One region of the Paenibacillus sp. FSL R7-0333 genome, then DNA from elsewhere that is predicted to be linked to it. Evidence: riboswitches for the same ligand, from Rfam matches in the RefSeq annotation. Region 1 holds a riboswitch; each other region holds the start of a gene.
The links. A riboswitch is a leader RNA that binds a small molecule or an ion and turns the genes downstream of it on or off. The one in region 1 is predicted to bind cyclic di-AMP.
Positions count from the first base shown of each region.

Region 2: linked by a shared signal. The riboswitch ahead of MKY86_RS32045 (3D domain-containing protein) and the one ahead of MKY86_RS15890 (APC family permease) in region 1 are both predicted to bind cyclic di-AMP.
Region 3: linked by a shared signal. The riboswitch ahead of MKY86_RS32395 (C40 family peptidase) and the one ahead of MKY86_RS15890 (APC family permease) in region 1 are both predicted to bind cyclic di-AMP.

Region 1 covers NZ_JBBOBZ010000001.1:3,812,235-3,819,601, reverse strand. Annotated here, with positions in the region: gene MKY86_RS15905 (sensor histidine kinase) at 1-1,778, shown strand, start outside; gene MKY86_RS15900 (thioredoxin domain-containing protein) at 1,872-2,630, shown strand; gene MKY86_RS15895 (disulfide oxidoreductase) at 2,627-3,061, shown strand; cyclic di-AMP (ydaO/yuaA leader) riboswitch at 3,288-3,447, shown strand; gene MKY86_RS15890 (APC family permease) at 3,577-5,394, shown strand; gene MKY86_RS15885 (ABC transporter substrate-binding protein) at 5,569-6,606, shown strand; gene MKY86_RS15880 (FecCD family ABC transporter permease) at 6,759-7,367, shown strand, end outside.
Region 2 covers NZ_JBBOBZ010000001.1:7,433,845-7,441,211, reverse strand. Annotated here, with positions in the region: gene rnmV (ribonuclease M5) at 1-401, opposite strand, end outside; gene MKY86_RS32045 (3D domain-containing protein) at 563-1,723, opposite strand; cyclic di-AMP (ydaO/yuaA leader) riboswitch at 2,010-2,238, opposite strand; gene MKY86_RS32040 (TatD family hydrolase) at 2,438-3,208, opposite strand; gene MKY86_RS32035 (HD domain-containing protein) at 3,263-4,546, opposite strand; gene MKY86_RS32030 (AbrB/MazE/SpoVT family DNA-binding domain-containing protein) at 4,822-5,076, shown strand; gene rsmI (16S rRNA (cytidine(1402)-2'-O)-methyltransferase) at 6,208-7,113, opposite strand; gene MKY86_RS32020 (tRNA1(Val) (adenine(37)-N6)-methyltransferase) at 7,110-7,367, opposite strand, start outside.
Region 3 covers NZ_JBBOBZ010000001.1:7,507,349-7,514,715, forward strand. Annotated here, with positions in the region: gene motA (flagellar motor stator protein MotA) at 1-651, opposite strand, end outside; gene MKY86_RS32375 (hypothetical protein) at 855-1,148, shown strand; gene MKY86_RS32380 (4a-hydroxytetrahydrobiopterin dehydratase) at 1,359-1,634, shown strand; gene MKY86_RS32385 (c-type cytochrome) at 1,766-2,122, opposite strand; gene MKY86_RS32390 (GNAT family N-acetyltransferase) at 2,250-2,735, opposite strand; gene MKY86_RS32395 (C40 family peptidase) at 2,982-3,473, opposite strand; cyclic di-AMP (ydaO/yuaA leader) riboswitch at 3,478-3,620, opposite strand; gene MKY86_RS32400 (C40 family peptidase) at 4,009-4,437, opposite strand; cyclic di-AMP (ydaO/yuaA leader) riboswitch at 4,495-4,633, opposite strand; gene MKY86_RS32405 (hypothetical protein) at 4,846-5,679, opposite strand; gene MKY86_RS32410 (M1 family aminopeptidase) at 5,689-7,367, opposite strand, start outside.

The DNA.
Region 1 (7,367 bases):
CCCTGGTGCTTGGCACAGGCCTGTGGAGCATGCACTTCATCGGGATGCGTGCAATGGATATGGCCGTTCCGGTATCATATAATCTGCCACTACTGGCGTTCTCGCTAGTGATTCCCGTGGCAGCTTCTTATATGCTGTTAGCTATGCTGAATAACCCGCACACCCGCAGCAGGGTCTATCTGGCTCTGGGCGGCCTGTTGTTCAGCAGCGGCATCCTGATTATGCATTTCAGCGGCATTCTGTCCATGAGACTTACGGCAACGTATGAGCAAGGCGCCTTTTCTATTATTCTGGCGGTATTGTTCGCCCTGATCGTTCCGGTGGTCACCGCTTCCTACGATCCGAAGTGGCTGGAGCAGGCCTACAATATGTTCAGCTTCAAAAAGCTGCTGCTTGTCCTGACCCTGACCGGCGCGTTCACAGGCATCCATTACGCTGCCATGGCGGGCGCTTCATTCCCTCTAGGAGAACCGTCCAGTGCAGCCGCGCACATGCTCTATTTGCAGGATTCGATACTGGGAATGATCCTCTGCGGCTCCTTCCTGTTCATTGTGTCGATCGTCCTTGCTCTGTTGTACAGGGACCGGCAGCGGGTACTCCAGTCAGCCGCCTTCAATGAGCAGCGGTATACAGCGCTGTTCGAGCATAACCCTGATATGGTAATCTGCATTGATCCTGCCCGTAAGAAGATAATCAGTGCTAATCCTGCTCTGCGGGACATTACCGGATATAGCAGCGAAGAACTGGGGAATTATAAGGCGATACTATACAGCGAACGGGATGAAGCTGCCGTACGGGAAGCCATAACGCGCGCTTCACGGGGGCAGTCCTCCAAGCTGGAGCTGAAGGTACGGAGCAAAGGCGGGGAGCAGCTGATCTGTAGTGTCACCGTCTTTCCTTTGCTGCATCATACGGAGCAGTGGGTCTATATTGTGGCCGAGGATGTGACTGCCCTGATGAAGTATCAGTATGAGCTGCTGGAGGCCAGGGATGCCGCGGAGAGTGCGGTGACGATGAAAAGCGAGTTCCTCGCCACCATGAGCCATGAGATCCGCACGCCTCTGAACGGCATTATCGGCGTCAACCAGCTGCTGGCCGAGGAGATCAGCAATCCTGAGCATCTGGAGCTCCTACGGCTTCAGAGTACAAGCAGCCATGCTCTGCTGCATGTGATGAGCGATATTCTCGATATCTCCCGGCTGGAGGCGGATGCCCTCTCGCTGAACAAGGATTCTTTCGGGCTAAAGGCGCTGCTCCAGGGCTGTATGGACTTGTTCAAGGTGAGCACACAAGACAAGCCGTTATCTCTGGAGCTGGAGATCGAAGAAGGGCTTCCGGACAAGTTCACCGGGGACCCTGCGCGTATCCGCCAGATTCTGATCAACCTGATCGGCAATGCGGTGAAATTCACGCCATCCGGCACGGTAACAGTTAAAGTGGAGTCCTATGGCGTCAGGGAGACCGCTCAGGCGCTGCAATTCATGGTGCGCGACACCGGCATTGGCATCTCACCGGATAAGCTGCAGCTGCTCTTCCAGTCCTTCTCACAAGTGGACGGGTCGCATACCCGCAAGTACCCGGGTACGGGTCTGGGGCTTGCGATCTGCAAGAAGCTGGTGGACCTGATGCAAGGAGAGATCTGGGCAGAGCCGGCAGAAGGGGGCGGCACACAATTCTTCTTCAGAATTAAGCTGCAGTCGCAAGAGGATTCCCCGGAAGTATTTTTCGGCAAGGATACAGGGGAGGGGGAGTCAGCAGAGGAGAATGAAGCCGTATAAGACAGCGATTGCCAACAAGAGAGTTAACATTATATAATTTGAAAGTAACTATTCTTTTATCACGACAGTCCAGAGGACGGAAAGGAACTCTCTTTGAGCAAAACGAAAAAGAACCGTGTCATGGCTCCCCAAATGAGCAAGCAGGAGAAGCGCAGGGCAGAGCAGGAGCAGCAGAAGCAGAAAACGAGAATTCTGATCGTGAGTACGGTGGCCATCGTTATTATTATTTTTGTAGGCTTATTCATGCTTGCTTCCAAGGACTCTTCGCCTGCCGGCACAGACAGCACGCCGGTTGCCTTCAATTACAGTGAAATGATGCGGCTTGGCAAGGAGGATGCTCCGGTCAAAATAGTGGAATTCGGCGACTTCAAATGTCCGGCTTGCGCCCAGTTCACCGGTGTCATCAAGCCGCAGATCGTTCAGGGCTATGTAGATCAGAATAAAGCAGCCTTCTATTTCGTGAATCTGGCCTTCATCGGTAAGGATTCGAGAACGGCCTCCCTGGCAGCCCTATCGGTGTATCATCAGAACCAGGAAGCGTTCTGGAAGTACTTCGATGCGATCTATGCCAATCAGGGGAATGAAGAGGAGGAATGGGCTACGCCTGACTTCATGGTGAGTCTCGCCAAGCAGCTGGAACTGCCGGTGGATTATGATCTGCTGCGCAAGGATATTGATGACCGCACCTATGAGAAGGAGCTGGACCGGGATATTCAGCTTGGCTCCGATACGGGCGTAACGAATACGCCATCCTTGTACGTGAACGGCATCAAGGTGAAGGAGCCTTTCAATTTGGAGGCGATTGACGCCCAGATTCAGGCAGCAGCAGCGGGAGCAGGGGCCGCCCAATGACCGCCTTCTCTGCCTTCTGCCGGCGTAACTGTCTCTACTTGGCCTGGTTCGTCTGTGTGGTTGCTGTAGCGGGAAGCCTGTATCTCAGTGAGGTCCTGCATTACGAGCCCTGCAAGCTGTGCTGGTTCCAGCGGATCTTCATGTACCCGCAGCTGTTCCTGCTGGGGATCGCCACCTACCGGGCGGACAAGCGGATCATTCCTTACGTGCTTCCCCTTAGTCTGATCGGCGGGAGCATCTCTATTTATCATTATGCGGAGCAGAAAATTCCGGCGCTCAGCAAGGTGCTTCCCTGCACCATCGGCGTACCGTGCAACAAGGATTATCTGAACTGGTTCGGATTTATAACGATCCCTCTGCTTGCACTTATAGCCTTTGCCTTAATCTCCATTCTGCTCTGGACAGGACGCAAAGAGGAGCCGGCAGAGTAAGAAGCTGACGGGCAGAAGGAAGAGAAGAGAATACCCTTAATTTTAGCAAAAAATAATAGGCAAAAACCCTGTAAAATCACGTGGTAAAGGGATAATGAAAGAGAATGAAAGATCAAGACATACCGGATGATGGATTTGGTTGTTTTGAGTGCTTTTCATTCTTTTTTCATTTGTTTCCACGCTTTACGGAAGACGTGTTGTAGCTTAATATTAGTCCTTGTGAGAAGTTGAATATGCGCTGAATTTTCCGGAAGGAAAAACGGGGGAACCACACTTTGGCCAAGGCCAAAAGGGGTGAATCGGAGCAGGCTACCTGACCTGTAACCGTAGGGCTACCACAGTCCGAATCCGCCAGCTAACCTCGTAAGCCACTAGTGGGATAATGACCATGCACACTAAGGCATGCGGATCATTTCCGTATGCTTATTTTGGTGCCTGCATTTATGAAATCCACTTATGAAAACAGCGCAGGGAAAGCCCATTTCAACTTAACCAAGAGAGGAACTGTTACTACAATGGTAAGCAAGGTAAAACGACTATTGATCGGGCGTCCGATGAAGTCGAACGAACTCGATCATGAAAAGTTATCCAAGGTGAAAGCACTGGCTGTCCTGTCTTCTGATGCGCTCTCGTCTGTAGCCTACGGAACAGAACAAATTCTGATTGTACTGGTGGCCGCCGGGTTCACCGCTATCTGGTACTCCTTGCCAATTGCATTAGCCGTATTGGGCCTGCTGGCTATTCTGATTCTGTCCTACCGGCAGACGATCTTCGCTTATCCCCAAGGCGGGGGCGCGTATATTGTCGCCAAAAGCAATCTAGGGGTTCATACCGGCTTACTGGCCGGCGGCTCTCTGCTGGTGGATTACATTCTGACGGTGGCGGTAAGTGCCTCGGCGGGGACGGATGCAATCACTTCAGCTTTTCCAAGTCTGCATAATCATACTGTCCTCATAGCGGTATCTGTTATCGTGCTCTTAACAATTGTTAACCTGCGGGGAGTGACCGAATCGGCCTCCTTCATCGCTATCCCGGTCTATCTGTTCGTTGTTTCCATCTTCGTGCTCATCATCTCGGGGGTCTTCAAATATATGACCGGCGGCGCCCATGCCCATGTTCCTGAGATTGGCTCGGCGGTATCGAACGTGAGTATGTTCCTGCTGCTGAAGGCCTTCAGCTCCGGCTGTTCGGCTCTGACCGGGGTAGAAGCGGTCTCCAATGCTATTCCTAACTTCAAAGCGCCCGCGGAGAAAAATGCAGCCAAAACGCTGATGCTCATGGGCCTCATTCTCGGGGTAATGTTCACAGGTATTACGCTGCTCGCTTACTGGTACGGTATCATGCCTGATGAGAAGGCCACGGTGGTCTCACAGATTACCGAATCTACCTTCGGCCGCGGCGGACTGTACTTCTTCATTCAGGGGATTACGGCGGTTATCCTGTTCCTGGCAGCCAATACGGCGTACTCAGCCTTCCCGCTGCTGGCGTTCATGTTCGCCAAAGACAAATATCTGCCCCATGCCTTCATGGTGCGCGGCGACCGGCTGGGCTTCTCCAACGGTATTATTTTCCTCGGTGTCATGTCGGCTGTGCTGGTGGCGGCGTTTCACGGGAATACGGAAGGACTCATTCCATTATATGCAGTAGGGGTATTCATTCCGTTCACGCTGTCGCAGCTGGGCATGATGGTCCAATGGTACAGAACGAAGCCGAAAGGCTGGCAGAGCAAGTTCGCCGTCAATACGGTGGGGATGCTCACTACATTAACGATCACCCTGATTTTCATAATCACTAAATTCTCCAGCGTGTGGATGGCCTTTATCTTCCTGCCGGCTGTTATCATCGTGTTCCACCGGATTCACCGCCATTATATGAATATTGCCGATCAGCTGCGGATCTGTCCGGCTACCGATAAGCCTTGTATCAAAGGAAGCACCGTAGTCGTTCCGGTCGCCGGTGTGACTCGCGCTGTACTGCATTCGATCAGCTATGCGAAGTCATTGACCGATAATGTGGTCGCTGTATATGTGGGCTTCGATGAAGAAGAGATTCACAAGATGGAGCAGAAGTGGGAGGAGTGGAACCCCGGCGTACGCCTAATCGTCCTGCGCTCCCGCTACCGCAGCATTATCCGCCCGCTGGTGAAGTTCATCGATACAGTAGAGTGGAAGACCTCTTCAACCGATCATATTACCGTCCTGATTCCGCAATTCGTGACCAAGCACTGGTGGCAGGCGGTGCTGCATAATCAGACCAGCCTGTTCATCCGCTCTTATCTCATGAATCAGAAGGACATTGTCATCGCCACGGTTCCTTTCCATCTGCATAAATAATATAGAAGATTATAGGAAGACGGCTGTTTCTGCTTGATGCGGAGACGGCCGTTTGGTCGTTATTATAAGTTATTGGTTGACATAGAGAATGAGAATCAATATCATCAGTATAGACAAGATGAAGGTAACAGGGCTTTTGCCAATCATGAGGGTAACATACTGGAGGGGTATTCAATGTTTTCGTTCAACCTGCAAGGATCAAGAAGCGGGAAGCTGGCGGTGGCCGGACTTATGACTACAACACTGCTGCTGTCCGCTTGCGGAAATAATAATAGCAACGCAGGCAGTAACGGTGGATCAGGCACCGCACCTGCGGCAACCGCAGAAGCGACTGCGGAGGCCACAGCGGTACCTGCAGCAACTGCAGCACCCGCTGTGGAGAAGACCGTAACGGATGCAATGGGACATAAGGTGACCGTTCCCGCTAATCCGCAGCGTGTAATTGCTTCTTATCTGGAGGATTATCTGGTAGCACTCGGCGTGACTCCGGTTGCCCAGTGGTCTACGAAGAATGGTACTCAGGCTTACCTCGCTGCTGAGCTTAAGGATGTTCCGCCGATCAGCTATGACCTGCCGCTTGAAGCGGTTACCAGCTTCACGCCGGATTTTCACATCGTCCAGTCGGAGGGCTCGGTTCAGAACGGTCTTTATGACCAGCTGAATAAGATTGCACCAACCTATGTACTCGGCGATGAGGTCAGCAGTGACTGGCGTGCGGCCTTGCTCAAGATCGGTGAGCTGCTCAATAAGACACCGGAAGCGGAGAAGGCTATTGCAGACTATGACCAGAAAGCGGCTTCGGCCAAAGCGGCTGTATCTGAGGCGATTGGTGATGATTCAGTAGCGGTCCTGTGGCTGGTGTCTAAGAATTTCTTCATCGTGGACGAGACCCGCAGCAGCGGTGCGGTATTGTATGGCGATCTTGGAGTGAAGCTCCCAAATCTCGTGACCGACATTCCTGCAGAATCCAGAGCACCGTGGAACCCGATTTCACTGGAGAAATTATCTGAGCTGACTGCAGAGCATATCATTCTGGTGAATAGTGACAAGGCAAGCGGAGCTGAGATTACAGAAGGTGCAGTCTGGAAGGGAATTCCGGCCGTTAAGGCAGGGAATGTTCATGAATTCGGCAAAGATACCAGTTGGCTGTACAGCGGCCCTATAGCCAATTCCAAGACCATCGATGATATTCTGAGCAGTTTTGTAAAATAGGTTCTTTACCGGCCGGAGAATAGTGCAGGCTTTTATATCCTCAGGATATAGAAGCCTGCCTCTTTTTTAAGTTGAACAATATTCATATCTTTGCGATAATGAGAATCATAATCATCTATATTTCCCTAATAATCCTGATAAGGAGACGGCATATGGCTTCATCCACAGATTCTGCTCTACAAGCTCCTTCTGTTGAAGGGAACACATCTGTCCGGTCGCGGCCGCTTGCCGCTGCTGTTATTCTGGTGCTGGGAATAGCAGCGATTGTCTTCGGCCTGATGGTATCCGTATCGGTCGGTGCGGCGGATATCCGGCTGGTTACCGTATGGGAGGCGGTGTTCCGGTTTAATCCGGAGCTGCCCCAGCATCAGGTCATCCGGGAGCTGCGGATTCCCCGGGCTGCCGCAGGAGCGCTGGTCGGCGCATGTTTTGCCGTTGCCGGTGCGATTATGCAGGGGATGACCCGCAACCCGCTGGCGGATTCCGGACTGCTTGGTCTTAATGCAGGTGCGGGCGTTGGACTGGCCCTGGCTTTTGCCTTCGCGCCAACATTATCCTTCGCGTACATCATGCTGTACTGCTTCCTTGGAGCGGCTGTGGCCTCACTGCTGGTATTCGGGATCGGTTCGCTCTCCCATAGCGGATTGACCCCGCTTCGGCTGACCCTCGCCGGTGCGGCAGTAAGCGCCATGCTGCTGGCGGTCAGCCAGGGCATTGCTATCCTGTTCAGCCTCTCCCAAGATATCGCCTTTTGGATGGCC
Region 2 (7,367 bases), 3.6 Mb from region 1:
GCCCGGGGATGCACCATCAGCCCTGCGGCCATAAGCTCATCCAGCCCAATGATGGGCGGCGCCCCCTCGAAGGAGGTATGTACATGCTCCAGCGCATGGCGGATAGCCTCAGGCGAAGCATTCTCTATTCCGATATCTCCTTTGCGGGTTGCATCCTTCTCCGGGATGAAGGCATGCTTGCAGCCCGGCACCTTGGCCGCGACGATTTTGCGGATTCGCTCTCCGGCATGATCCGGGTCGGTAAGAATGATTACACCCCGGCGCTCCATGGCCAGCTTGATCTTGGCAATGACCCTGTTATCCACTGCCGAACCCCCGGTTTCAATCGTATCGGCCTCAACCGCCCGCTTAACGGCAACGGTATCACTTTTCCCTTCAACCACAATTAGCTCTTTAATCATAAATATTTTTACTCCTTACTCCAGAACGCAAAAAGAAGAGGATTCGCTCCCCTTCTTTTTGGCTAAAGAATGTATAAGTGATGAGCGGCAGCTCTCTAAAATTTCGTAAGTGCTTCCCTCACTATATCGTATTAACCGCTAATTTGCAAAAGACTTTACGTTTAGTTCAGCTCCGGCTTCACAGGTCCGATCACATAGAGTGTGCGCGACTTGCGGCCGAAATTACGGGCATGGCTCAGTGAATCGTAATAGACATCCACCTTGTTGCCTTTGATGGCACCGCCGGTATCCTCTGCTCGGCGAAACCCTAATCCTTCAATGTACACCCACCAGCCAATCGGTATAACACTAGGATCTACAGCTATAGTGCGGCCTTCCGTTACGCGTGTGCCGGAGGCAGTACGTGTTCCAATACCCGGTTCCTGAGACGAATACGCAGTCATGGATACGTTTTTGATCATTCTTTTGTACTCGAAATCCACACCAGCCTTACTGGTAACATTGCTGGCCTTTGCGCTGGCTTTAGATGACTTGGAGGTTGTTACAGGTATGGAAACTTTGGCAGTAACTACGACGGGCTTAGGAAGCGGCTTGGTTCCAATGGCAATGATTTTGTCCTTGGTAACCGTCTGTACTTCCTTGCCGATCATGCGCATGGATGCCAGCTCGCCATCTTGATAGATCTTCTCGATGTGCTGGACCATTACGCCAGGCTTACCTGCCTGTGCCACTCTTACGGTTCCCTTGGTCAATGAGGGGTCTGCTGTCTTAATGACCCGGAAAGGCAAATTAGTTGTCCGTTGAACCACATGCTTTTTAATCCGGACAATTTTGATTTCCATGTCTGCAGATACTGCGGTTTCTAGCGAAGGGTAAATCTTGTCTAAGCCTTCCAGGCTGTAGCCCAGCTTGTCGATGGCCTCACCAATGGTATCCTCGGTCGTAAATAACGTCTCGGTCTTTCCGTCTACGGTAAGAGCGAACTTCTGCGCAGTGTTAATCACGATACGGTCGCCGTCTTTTATTTCATCACTAAGGCCAATAGATAATTCATCATGCGCCTGCAGCGAAATCTGTTCCTTAGCCAGCACATCACTGAACAGCGTTTCCCGCGTCTCCAGTGTCTGTACCTGTCCGTCTATTACTAGGGTAATTTCTTTTTTGCTCTGACCGTGTACGTACAGCAGTATTAACAGTGCGATAACAATCGATGCCACACCGGCAAGTAAAACTACGCGGGGATTCACTTGCTTCAACCGTAATGCGAAAGACCTGCTGGATGATTGCGAATCATGGGATACCTCTGGTTGGAATACGCCCACTCTCTCCATCCTCCTTACATAGCCCCGTCGTCCAAGTTAGTTCAAGGTGACTGTATCACTTCTGACGAAACTAGGTTTGAGTTTGCAACAGGATACGCCCGCACTTGCTTCAGCGTTTCCTGCTCATGGATCGCCTGCTCGGCATAGTTACTCCGGAGATCTGTTATATAACAGTATGCCGGGAGCATTCTCATTATTCAAAACAAAAGAAGCCTAAAAAGAGCTCATAGAGGACTCTTTCGTGGCTTCCCGGTGTCGAATACGTCGGAATGCTTATGCACGAGGTTTCCTCTCTTACTTGCGCTTACGGGGTTAGCTGTCGGGTTCGGACATAAGAGAGACGCCCTATCTCAGGTCACCCGCTCACGGCGGTTGCCCTCAAATTCACCCCAAAGACCACGTAAAGAAATCAAATAATGCCTGCGGCAATTCTGTGCCAGTACTCTTGTACGTTCATGCGGCAGCGCATTATTGGTTCCCCCGTTCTCCATACGGAGACTCAGCGAGACGATCCATGAAATTAGTGACTGTCACAGTTACAACAGCTCACTGCACTGAAAAGATGATATCCTGTTTTGATACATGTTGTAAAGGACGATTCAACCACGTTTACGTAAAAAAATGATTAAAATATTGTAATAATCGGCCGTTTTTCCGTCATAAAAGTTTAATATATCCGCTATACTTCATTTTTCGCCGCTTTTACTCCTGTTTTCAGAGTATCCCAAATCGTTCCAGTGCGTTCGCATACGTAATTTCCGCCAATTCCTGTAATTCAATCCCTTTTATTGCCGCGGCCGCCTCCGCTACCAGCCTCACATGAGCGGTCTCATTTCGCTTGCCCCGGAAGGGGTGCGGAGTCAGATATGGGGAGTCAGTTTCGATCAGCAGCCGGTCCAGCGGAGTCTGGGCAAGCACCTCTTTGGGCACCCGGGCATTCTTGAACGTAATCGGTCCTCCAAAAGAAAGATGGAAGCCCAAATCAAGACACATCTTGGCACTTTCCCAGCTCCCGGAGAAGGAGTGCATTACGCCGCCAACCTCGCCCGCCTTCTCCTCACGGAGTATGCGGATCACATCTTCATGAGCATCACGGTTATGAATACAGATCGGCATCTTCAGCTCTCGGGCCAGCCCGATCTGCTTGCGGAATACTTCATGCTGCACATCCTTAGGAGAGGTATCCCAGTAGTAATCAAGTCCAATCTCGCCGATGGCAACCACCTTGGGATGAGCGCATAAGGAGGCGATCCATTCCAGGTCTCCGTCCTTCATCGTGATGGCATCCTGGGGATGCCAGCCAACGGCTGCATAAATATAATCATATTTCTCGGCAAGCTGCATGGTAGTCGGTATCGTATCCCGGTTAAAACCGATGTTGATCATCTTGCTGACGCCGGCTTCCAGCGCCCTGGCAATGACCTCTTCGCGGTCTTCGTCGAATTGTGGAGCATCCAGATGGGTATGGGTGTCGAATAACTGCATTACATTACATCCTTTCGGCCTGTTATTGTATCTATAATTCCAAGCTTGATCTGCTTATTTGGCAAAAATCTCTGCGATGGACGGCGGCAGCTGTGGAAGGGCTTTCTGCAGTCTGTCCTGCGGAAAATACAGATGGTATCTGCCGCGGTGAATACCACTGATAGAGCGAACAATATCCGAGACCTCGGAGATTTCCCTCAGCCGGTCATGCTTGTCCAGAAGCAGGATCTGCTTGCTGTCAAAGCCGTCTCCCGGACGGAACACATCATAGGGAAGATCGGTGGGATAATCAATTTCCAGATCATAATCGGGCCGGAGTCCCGCACCGGCGAAGCTGCGGCGGATTTCGTCAATCGTGTCAGAATCCAAATGCTCCATCTCCACATATTTATACAGTTTACGATGGATAAACCGGCTGCACAAGTCGCTCAGGATGTCATCCTCCTCCAGCGTCCACTGCATGAAGGCAGTCTGCATCAAGGCTTCATCCAGCAGCAGGTACTGCCCTACCGTTACCTCTCCGCTGAATAGATCACTTAAGGGCTCAATCATGAAGCGGAAGGCATGCTGCTGCTGCACCAGCTCCTTGGCCCGGCGGAGAATCTGCCTGAGAATAATCTCAGAGCTGCGGGTTACCGGGTGGAAATAGACCTGCCAGTACATCTGGTACCGTGACATCAGGTAATCCTCAATCGCATGCATCCCCGATTCCTTCACAACCACCCGGCCGTCATAAGGGCGCAGCATCCGCAGAATCCGGTCGATGTCGATGGTTCCATAATTCACCCCTGTATAATATGCATCCCGGAGCAGATAATCCATCCGGTCCGCATCCAGTGGTCCCGACACCAAATTGACAACAATTTCATGCTCATAGGTTTTGGAGATGACCGAGGCTACTTTACCGGGGAAATCTTCAGCCACATCACGCAGAATAGCCGTAATCTCTGTATCCTCCAGAATGATACGGCAGGTCCAGTCTTCATGATCCATTTCGAAAGCTTCTTCTATAGAATGGGAGAATGGGCCATGCCCCAAATCATGCAGCAGTGCCGCACACAGGGTAAGCAGTCTCTCCTCCGGCATCCAGTCCTTATAGCCGCTCCGTTCAAACTGGGAAATAATCCTCCGCGTAATCTCATATACCCCCAGAGAATGGGAGAACCGGCTGTGTTCCGCCCCGTGAAAGGTCAAATAGGAGGTGCCCAGCTGCCGGATGCGCCGCAGACGCTGAAATTCCCTAGTGTTGATCAATCTCCAGATAATAGTATCCTGTACGTGGATGTAGTTGTGAACCGGGTCCTTAAATACCTTCTCTTCTGACAGTGGTTGCTTCATGAAATCATCTCCTTTTCTTGTTTTATATAATATATTGTCGCTATTTGTCGAATATTAGCGATTCATATACTGCCAAATCGACAAACATCTTCATAAGCTTTTTAAGAGTGATTTGCCCGATCAAACGCGGAATAAATGTGGTCTCAAAAGATTTCTTAAAATTAGCCTGAAAAAAGGTTGACTGTTTTGGGAATGGTTGGTATTATAAATATCATAAAACAGTGAAGAATGTCGAATAATGACGCTTTTGAACATTGAGAGGAGCAACGATTGTAATGATGAAATCAACAGGAATTGTACGTAAGGTAGATGAGCTTGGACGGGTCGTTATTCCAATTGAATTGCGTCGCACCCTGGGCATTGGAGAAAAAGATGCGCTCGAAATTTACGTGGACGGTGAGCGGATCATGCTTAAGAAATACGAGCCTGCTTGCATTTTCTGCGGCAATGCTGAGAATGTAACTTACTTCAAAGGTAAAATTGTTTGTCATGAATGCATTTCGGCTATCCCTACCCCTGTGACAAACTAAAATAAATAGGGTATAATAGGAACTAATCCAATTGTTAATTCTAACCTTTTTATATCTCCTTGGCCTCCCGTTCGCGCGGGAGGTATTTTTTTGCGCTATTTTCGGCGACTTTCCCCGGATGCCCCTTTTTCCTACCCTGTCTGCTTCCTAAACCTCACATCTAATTCTTAAACCTCTGATTCTTACCCTCCCAAACCCTCCCTGCAGGGAGGGCCCCAAGGGCCCCGGCCCTCTGGACACCCGGAAGCTTGGTGGAATCTCTGCTGCTGGCGCGGAAGGAAGCGGGTTTCGGCGGTGGACCGGCCCCTTTCGGCCTCCCTGCGGTGATCCCTCAGGCCTTGCCATGCGAAGGGTTTCGCCATAGTCAGGTGCCTATGGCGGCTGCGCCGGGTGCTCCCGTGCCATGGATGAGCAGATCGCTCTCCCTGCGGGATACGCTTACCTGTAGAGTCACTAGCGGCTTTGGTGCTGGAGGGTTACTGGATGGTTACTGGCTGCTGACTTTCTTTTTGCCAGAACTTGCTATGTGGAGCGACTAGTACAGTGTCGGATTTAAAAGGGTGCATAAGCTTTGTGAACTCAGGGGTTCGTGTAATGAAACCCTATCACCCCAAAAAATCTAACGGACCGAAGAGACCTTATCCCTACGAGAACGCCACCTTTTGCAGCGTAACGGACTCAGGCGACCTTGTCATCTTTCTGCGAGACGTTTTGGAGCTGAATTGCAGGCGATAAGGTCCTTGCGGTCCGTTAATCGCCCAAGTGACGACTTTCTTCCCGGATAAGAGCACCTCAGTCCGTTACGCTAAGCCAAACGCCCCTAAGGTGAGAATCATTATATAAGAAAAATGGTCTTGAGAAATTTGGATAACTGTATTCTGTACAGCTATTTATTGCTAAAACATCCATTTGATCATTATAAGTGTACTTTGAACACTTATATCCACATAATTCCTCTAAAAGATTCATTCTCCTATACATATAAATGTATAAACTACAACTATAACTAATAAAAGGAATAATACAATCCATATAAGTGTATGGAATACATTTATTTCATTGGGTGCTCAGATGATTAAACCCATTTTTAGGTTTTTACTGGAATTTAAATAACTTCAGCACAACAGTGTTCTAACTCCGCTCCAGGAGTTCATTATAAATATCGCGCTTGGACAAGCCGCGGTCGGACGCTGCCTTTTTCATCGCATCCTTACGTGTTAAACCTGAAGCCTCATAGTGGGCTACATGCTCCCCGGTACTAAGCTGACGCCACCAGGAAGACTCGGCCAGCTCGGCCTCCTCCTTGCTCTCTCCCTCAAGCACAATTACGTATTCGCCAAGCGGGGGATGCTCCTCCAGCCAGGCCAGGCACTCCTCAATGCTTCCACGCAGGAACTCCTCATACCGCTTAGTTAGCTCACGGGCCAGTGTGATCCGGCGGTTGCCGAAGGCCTCCTGCAAATGAACAAGGGTCTTGGCCACGCGGTGCGGCGATTCGTAGAAGAGCAGTGTCCCTTGGGCAGAGCGCAGAGGTGCCAGAACGGCCCTTATGTCCTTGCGCTCTCTAGGCAGGAAGCCGACGAACGTGAAGCTGGCGGTAGGCAGCCCTGAGGCAATCAAAGCCGACAAGGCGGCATTCGCTCCAGGCACCGGAATCACCGGAATCTGATGGCTGACAGCCAGAGCTACCAGATCGGCACCAGGGTCGGATATCGCCGGCAGACCGGCATCGCTGACGAGTGCCAGATTTTTACCTTCTATTATATAGCGTATCAGCTCCGGTCCACTGGCGGCCTTGTTATGCTCATGGTAACTGAACAGCATGGACGGTGTAATTTCAAAATGGCTCAGCAGCTTACGCGTCTGCCTCGTATCCTCAGCAGCGATAATATCGCATTCCTTCAGCGTGCGTACTGCCCGGTAAGTCATATCCTCCAGATTGCCGATCGGCGTAGCCACCAGATACAGGCATCCGCATCCTTCGGGCTTCGCTCCGTCATGGTTATTTTGAAAGCTGCTTTGGCATTGTATGGTCATTGGCTCGTATCCTCTTTGTTTCCGTAATAAATATCCATAATCTCGGGGCAATATTGATTGTCCTCATTATATACGATTAAAGGCGGTTGTAAACGCACCTCCGGCTTCCCGTCACGCGCGGCCTCGATCAGAACCATATTCGCTTCCAGATGGGCGCGGGGATGTACAAAGCGGATCAGCTTCGGTTCCAGCCGGTGCTTCCGCATCAGACTGATAATATCCACGAGGCGCTGCGGCTTATGCACCATGCTGAC
Region 3 (7,367 bases), 3.7 Mb from region 1:
TTCAATCTCGCGTTTGGATATCCGCTTCAGCTTGTTCGCCATAGGGTGCCACATGACATAACCGGTGAATATCCCGAGCAGGGTTGCAATGAAGGCACCGGCAATCGCGTGGGCCAGGACGTCCATGTTACTCATATCCCCCAAGGCGGCGATCAGCCCGATAACAGCCCCGAGTACCCCTAGTGTAGGGGCATACATCCCGGCCTGGGAGAAGATCAAGGCTCCGGCTTTATGTCTGTCTTCAGTGGCATGAATATCTTCCATTAATACATCACGGACGAACTCCTGATCATTGCCGTCAATAATCATCCGCATGCCGTTACGGAGGAAGTTATCTTCTATTTCATCGACATTGGACTCCAGAGCGAGCAGCCCTTCGCGGCGGGTAATGGAAGCCCATTCCATGAACATGGTAATCAGTTCGGGCTTACCGACCATCTTTTTCTTCGTAAACAGGATCTTCAACAGCTTAGGGAAATTCTTGACTTCCGACATCGGAAAGGCCATGAAGATAGAGGCAGCCGTGCCAAGAAAAATAATGACATAGGCAGCGGGGTTGTTCAAGCTTGCAAGCGGAGCATGCTTGAGTATCATCCCCCAGATTACTGCGATCAGACCAAACACCAGGCCTAGAATTGTTGAGATTTCCATTTATGCACCTCGTCCATGAGAATTAAGAAGTGATCGACTAACCGCGTAATTCGTCCTTGAACCGCGGGAGAACACTCTGTTCGTAACCAAATCACGTATATTCTTCTTTATCGACATCATTCCCTTTTTTGTGAAGTGATTTTTTCGGCTATAATAGATAAGGTAGGTTATTATTCATCAGCGAAGAAAACGGAGTGATTGATGTGGGAGTTAAGCATGGCAGGGATTACGGTGAAATTCTGGTTGAACTGACAGGAGCCGTTGGACGGATTGCAGACGGGTACATTTTTTTTGAAATGGAGCCTGAAGAGTGGACGAATCTGCCGGAGGAATCGAGGCAGGAGGTCTGGGAGGCGCTTGCGGAAGACCTGTTCTACGCGCTGGGCAACGAGCCGGTCATTCAGGTGGGCAGCGGAGTTGTGATGTACGATAAAGAAACACACCGCATTAATATTCTGCTGGGCGATGAGGATCTGGCTTCAGTCGTTCTTGTATAAAGCAGGGGAAAAATGCGGCAGCGGGTTTGTCCCGGGCATCCGGCCATGTTAAAATTGGAAGTGGAGTACTAATTGCTGGGATGTCAGAATACATTTAATCAAAAATCTTTGGCCTGGCACATCCCTTGGACTTTCAGAAGCTGAGGGATGTTTTATTTGAAGGAAAGAGCAGGCTCAAGAAACCGTTAACTTAGCAAGGGAGGAAACGAATTGCAATTAACTGAGGAACAACTGCAGGAGCAGATCGGCAAGCTTGAGGGCTGGAAGCTGGAGAGGGATAGGCTGGTGCGCAAATATATGTTCAGTGAATATATGAAGGGAATTGCCTTTGTGGATGAGGTAGCGACAATTTCGGAGGCCTTTGACCATCACCCGCATATCACCATTGATTACAAGACGGTTGTTCTGCGGCTGGCTGCAGATGTGGAGAAGCTTGATCTCCGCCAAGCGCATGAATTTAATGAGGCATTCGAGAAGACCCGCTAGAGGACAAGGCCCCTATGGAGACAACAGGAATATCTAATTAATAGAAATGCCCGTGCAAGGATCGTTCGTTATCCTCGTCACGGGCATTATACATTTAGAATGAGGAGCAAGGTGTGAGTACAGGTTGCGGATTATTTCTTCTCGGCCAGCCATAGGGCTACATTCGCAATCTCTTCAGGGGCCAGCCTGTCTTTGAAGGGAGGCATCTGTCCGCGGCCCTTGGTGACTATGCTGTAGATCTGAGCTGCGTCATGCGAAGCGCCTTCCTGCTGCAGGCTGGGTCCCGCCCCGCCCTGAAGCTGGTCTCCGTGGCAGGAGATACAATTGGCCTTCACTGTGGCTTCTGCGCCCGCAGCGTCCAGCACAACCTCCGGCATGGTCGGCTTGTTCTGCTCCGCCACCTCGGATTTACCGGGTAGGGTAAACATTAAGATTACTGCAAAGGCACAGGCGGCAAAAAACAAACCGCTCATGATCCATTTCTGCATCTGCATCCGTCCCTCCATGTGAGCTGCTGTCTCCATTATAGCGGATGGTGAAGCGTTATCATAGTATGTGTGTCAAAAAAATGAACACAAATGATCCATTTTTTGCAAATCCCTCTTGTCTCCGGTGCTATTCCTCATAGACCATGCAATAAAAAGGCTTATTGCCGGTCGGAGTGCGGCGTTCATAGGTATCCGTTATAGTGAACCCGCATTTCTGGTAGGCGCGGATGGCGCGCTGGTTCCAGGTCAGCACCTCCAGGTCGATCTCACATTCCGGGTAACGCGACCGTGCTGCCTGCACAATAGCCTTCATGAACAGATGCCCCATTCCATGACCGCACAGATCGGGCTGCATTCCGACTCCAAGCCGGACTACCCCCTCCATCGGAAAGAGCTGGGCGAAGCCGCACAGATCCCCCTCTCCATTCACAACCGACACATATTGCTCGCTGCGCAGCTGCGGGTCTCCGAACTCCACGCCCAGCGCCTGCATCTGCTCCCAGGACATCCAGCCGTAAATATTATACGGAGGCTTGTAGCTCCACTCACAGATCTCAGCGGCATGCTGCGGCTCCATAGGCACCACATAAAAGGTTAGCGGGGAGCTAATCATTAGGGGAGGCCTCCTTCCAAGGGACATAAATTCATTTCTTCTATTAATTATATACAAAAACAGCCAGTTTCGACGCAATTTCCTTACGGAAATGCAGGAACTTGACAAACGGCAAAATATATTTTCCGAAAGCGCAGAATCAGTGTTTTACAAATATAGAGAGGGGTAAGTAATTTTATAGACAAAAAAAGCCCTTCTCCAAGATTTCGGCAAAAATCTCGGAAGAGAGCGTTAGGTTACAAAGGATTATTGTACATCATCGTTGTCTTGGGAATCCGAAGCTACAGTCTTGTAGGCATCTGTACTCATGATTCGCTTGGCGCCAACGTAGCGGTTGACGTAATAGCTGTCACTCAGCGAACTGATGGTTACACCACGTGAGGAAGAGGCATGGGCGAATTCGCCGTCACCAACATAAATACCAACATGGGATATGCCCTTACCGCTTGTATTGAAGAATACAAGGTCGCCCGGTCTCATCTCGTCACGGGACACGGCAGTGCCCATCTGATATTGGGAGCCGGATTGATGGGGCAGGTTAATGCCGATCTTATCAAAAACATACATTGTAAATCCGGAGCAATCAAACCCGTTAGTTGATGTACCGCCGGACACGTATTTGGTTCCGATGGCTTTGTCGATCACTTTATCCATTTTGGAATCCGCGAAAGCGCTTCCTGCTCCGATGGTGAAGATAATGGACAAGCTTAGTACTGCGGCTGCTAGCTTCTTCTTCAAAAGTAAATACCCCTTCCAATGCCTACGAGGTTAGCTTAAGGGTTCGGTTGAAGGTCCCCTATGACCCCTCTTAGAATAGGAGGTCAATTCACCCAAAGTGGTTCCCCCGTTTCCCTAATTCATTAGGGAACTCGGCACGACTGTTGATTAGGATTAGCGGTTCATTCAATACATGACAAAACCTTTGTTAAAAGCGATTCAATAATTACAAAAATGTTACTAAAAGATCACTGCGATAATTGTAACAAAGACTAAGGCGCTTGGCAATCACTTATAACATATTAATGCATCTTTTTTGCTGTTTTTTAGAGTTATAGCCCTTTCGAAAGACTCATATCTATGCGCAGGGGTTAATTTATATGATAATTTCTTTATTTTTGCAAGAAAATGCTGTTTCAAGGCTGCGAATTCGGTGTAAAAGGTAGAATAAGGAAAAGGAAAAACCCGGAAATGATTACGGCAATAATCATCCCGGGCTCGTATAAGTTACATTTAGTTGTTAGAGGCTGAAATATTCGGGGTATGCTTCAAGGGTTCAATCGTAAGCGACAGCTTGGTAGGCTGTTGTGCTCATTACTCGTTTGGCGCCAACGTAGCGGTTGGCCCAGTAGGACTGGCTCATCGAACTGATGGTTACACCACGTGAACTCGAGGACTGTGCGAACTTCCCGTTTCCAACATAAATACCGACATGGGACACTCCGTTACCCAGGGTATTGAAGAACACGAGATCACCGGAACGCAGATTGCTCTTGGATACACTTGTTCCAACTTTGAACTGTGCTTTGGAGGTACGGGGCAAGGTAAGCCCGACATTCTTGAACACATACTTGGTAAATCCGGAACAGTCGAAGCCGCTGGTGGTTGTGCCCCCGGTTTTATACGACGTTCCAATGGTTTTTGAAATCACAGTATCCATTTTGGAATCTGCGAAGGCACTGCCCGCTCCGAGTGTGAATACCATCACAAGACCCAGCGCTGCTGCGGTGCATTTTTTCTTGAAATTCTGACTAATCAAAAGATGTACTCCTTCCAGGGCCTGCGAGGTTAGCTTAAGGATTCGGTAGAAGGTTCCCCTATGACCCCTTTAAAGCGAGATCAATTCACCCAAAATATGGTTCCCCCACTTCCCGGTGCAGGGAATTCGGCGTTTTATGCACCAGAACAGTGACTTATCGGTATTGCTTAAATTGCAAGAGTTACGGAATATTTTGCTTGAAAGATTACAACTTTGTTACTACTGGTACAGCCATCATTGTATCAGAGGATTTCCCCTTTTGCAAATGCTTTTGTCCTCTGTTCAAGCAAAAAAGAGTCCCGCTCCCGGATAGAGGGGCTGTGACTCTCTTTAGTATGCCGCTTCAGCAGCTTATTATTGTGGAAATGATTTACTGGACCAGAGGTGGTATTGGGCAGCGATTCCCCACATATCGAACAGCGTGGAGGGCAGCGGAGCTGCCTGGCGGAGCATAAGGGCCGGCAATCCGGGATAGAACAGAGCAGAGGCGCTGCAGAGCAGAATTACGGCCAGGCTTCCCGCCCCCAGAACGATGGATATACCGATCGAAGGCATCAGCATCTTCAGGCAGATCAGCAGTGAGGAGAACATGCCGGTACCGGCGGTATAGCCGAATTGCATATAGAGCAGAAGCTTGCGGACAAGGAAGAGATAGAGCAGCCAGCCCAGCACATAAGGCACCAGCTTCAGCAGAAGCTGGACATCGAGAACGCCGCTGAGCAGATGACGGTACATACGCGGAAGCAGCCAATAGAGCGGCAGGAGGGTTAGCGCCCATTCGATGAGGCTGAACACCAGCACCGGCAGCCCATATTTTCTCATTCCGGGAAAAAAGAACAGTCCCCGCGCTCCGTCGCGCTCCTGGTGAAGCTCGTGCAGCAGCCCTGCACGGATAAAGGGAGTCACCAGCAGCCTTAGCACTGTCAGCGCAAGCAGCATCCACAGCCAGTGCTGGACGGCGGAGTCGGTGCGCAGCGCGGTCTGCCCCTCGATATAATACAGCAGCCTGCCTATTCCGCTGCCGCCGGCATTCGCATCCGGGTAGCGGAGCAGGACGGGGACAACCGCGCTTTTAATGAATTTGTACAGGAAATATCCCCAGAACAGCCGGTAGATAAATAGCAGAATCAATATATAGAATTGCTCTTTCATGCTGATCCAACCGCGGGCAATTGAACTTTTCACCATTCCTTCACCTCACCAGACAAGAGTTCCGAGCAGGGTTTCAAGCAGAGTTGATGCACTAAGCGTCCAGCGGGAGAGTGTACGCGGCTCAAGCTCCGCCATTCTGAAATTATTAAGATGCCTGCTCTCCAGCAGAATGGAATGCCCCGGATCGATCTCTGCGGAGACCAGCGGCGCTTTATACGCTAACTCAAAGGAAGTAGCCTTACCCTCGCCATTCCAGTATTGCTGTACCGTGTACCCGTCTGCGAAGGTGAATTTCACGGGAACATCGGGGTACAGGCTGCCCTTATTGCTTACATCAACCACAGCGCTATAGCGGCTCCCCCCGCCGTCACTGTTGTCCCGTCTGACGGTGAGCCTGATATCGTCAACTGCGAAGTCGGGTGCCCCCCCGCTATAGACATACCGCTCAAAATACGTCTGCCAGGATTGCTTGGTCACTTTCTCCACAACCTTCTGGAAGTCGGCGGTGGTCGGATGCTGGAAGCGGTATTTGCGGGCATAGGCGGCGAGGATGGCGTCCATATTCTTGGTCCCGGCGATGCGTTCGATATCCTTCAGCACCAGCTTGCCCCGGATGTATACATTGCGCGTGTAGGCGTCATCACCGGTGTATTTCCAGGTCTCCAGCTTAAGCGGCTGTGAAGAGGAGACCAGGCTGGACTGCAGCGGGAGGCTTGAGACCACACCGTATTCCTGTTCCATCAGCCGGTCTTCGGCATAAGAGGTGAAGCTCTCATCCAGCCAGGCTTCTTCGAATTCATTGCTGGCCACCAGACCGTAGAAATATTGGTGCCCGATCTCATGGATGATCGTGCGCTCCAGGGAGGTGCCCGGTGAAGTGTCCGTGGCGCCGAAGGCGGTAATCAGGGTCGGATACTCCATGCCTCCGGCCCCGTTGCCGGACTCCGGCGGGACAACAATCGATAAGGTAGAGTAGGGATAAGGGCCGTACCACTTGCTGAATGCCATCAGTGCAGCCTCAGCCGCCTGAAAGTAACGCTCCTGGAGATGCTTATGCAGCGGGTCCAGATAGAGCTTAATCTTCACCCCGGGCACCTGCGGCGCGGAGAAGGCCTTCTCGGCAACCACGAAATCAGGCGATGCCGCCCAGGCGAAGTCGTGGACGTCATCTGCATAGAACTGATAGATCTTGCGCCCCTTCACCACCTTGGCGTCTCTCACCGGGAACCCGGTTGCGGCGACCTTATACTCGGGCGGGACAGAAATCGATACATTGTAAATTCCAAAATCACTGTAGAACTCGGAGTTGCCGTGGTATTGATGCAGGTTCCAGCCTTCTTCCTTGAGTCCTCTTCTGCCGGCAGGCTCATAGACGCTAAGCTTCGGAAACCACTGGCCGGCCATCACGAAGTCGCCAGCGGTTCCCATCCGGGCGAAAATTTTCGGCAGCTTGACTTCGAATTTAAGCCTTACCGTAACGCTCTCGCCGCCGTTCACCGGCTGCGGCAGATGGACCTTGAGCAGTGTTCTGTCATTGACATTGCCGTCGTCCGGCTGCACATATTGGGTGCGCTGCATCAGCGAAATGCCCTCGGAGGTCCGCAAATCTGTCAGGGTAATGCTCCCGTAACCCCCAGCAGGCATGGTGTCACCGCGAAGCGTGCCCCCGGACTCCTTCATGAAGGTGGTGCCGGCGGATGAGAATGCATTGGGATACAGATGAA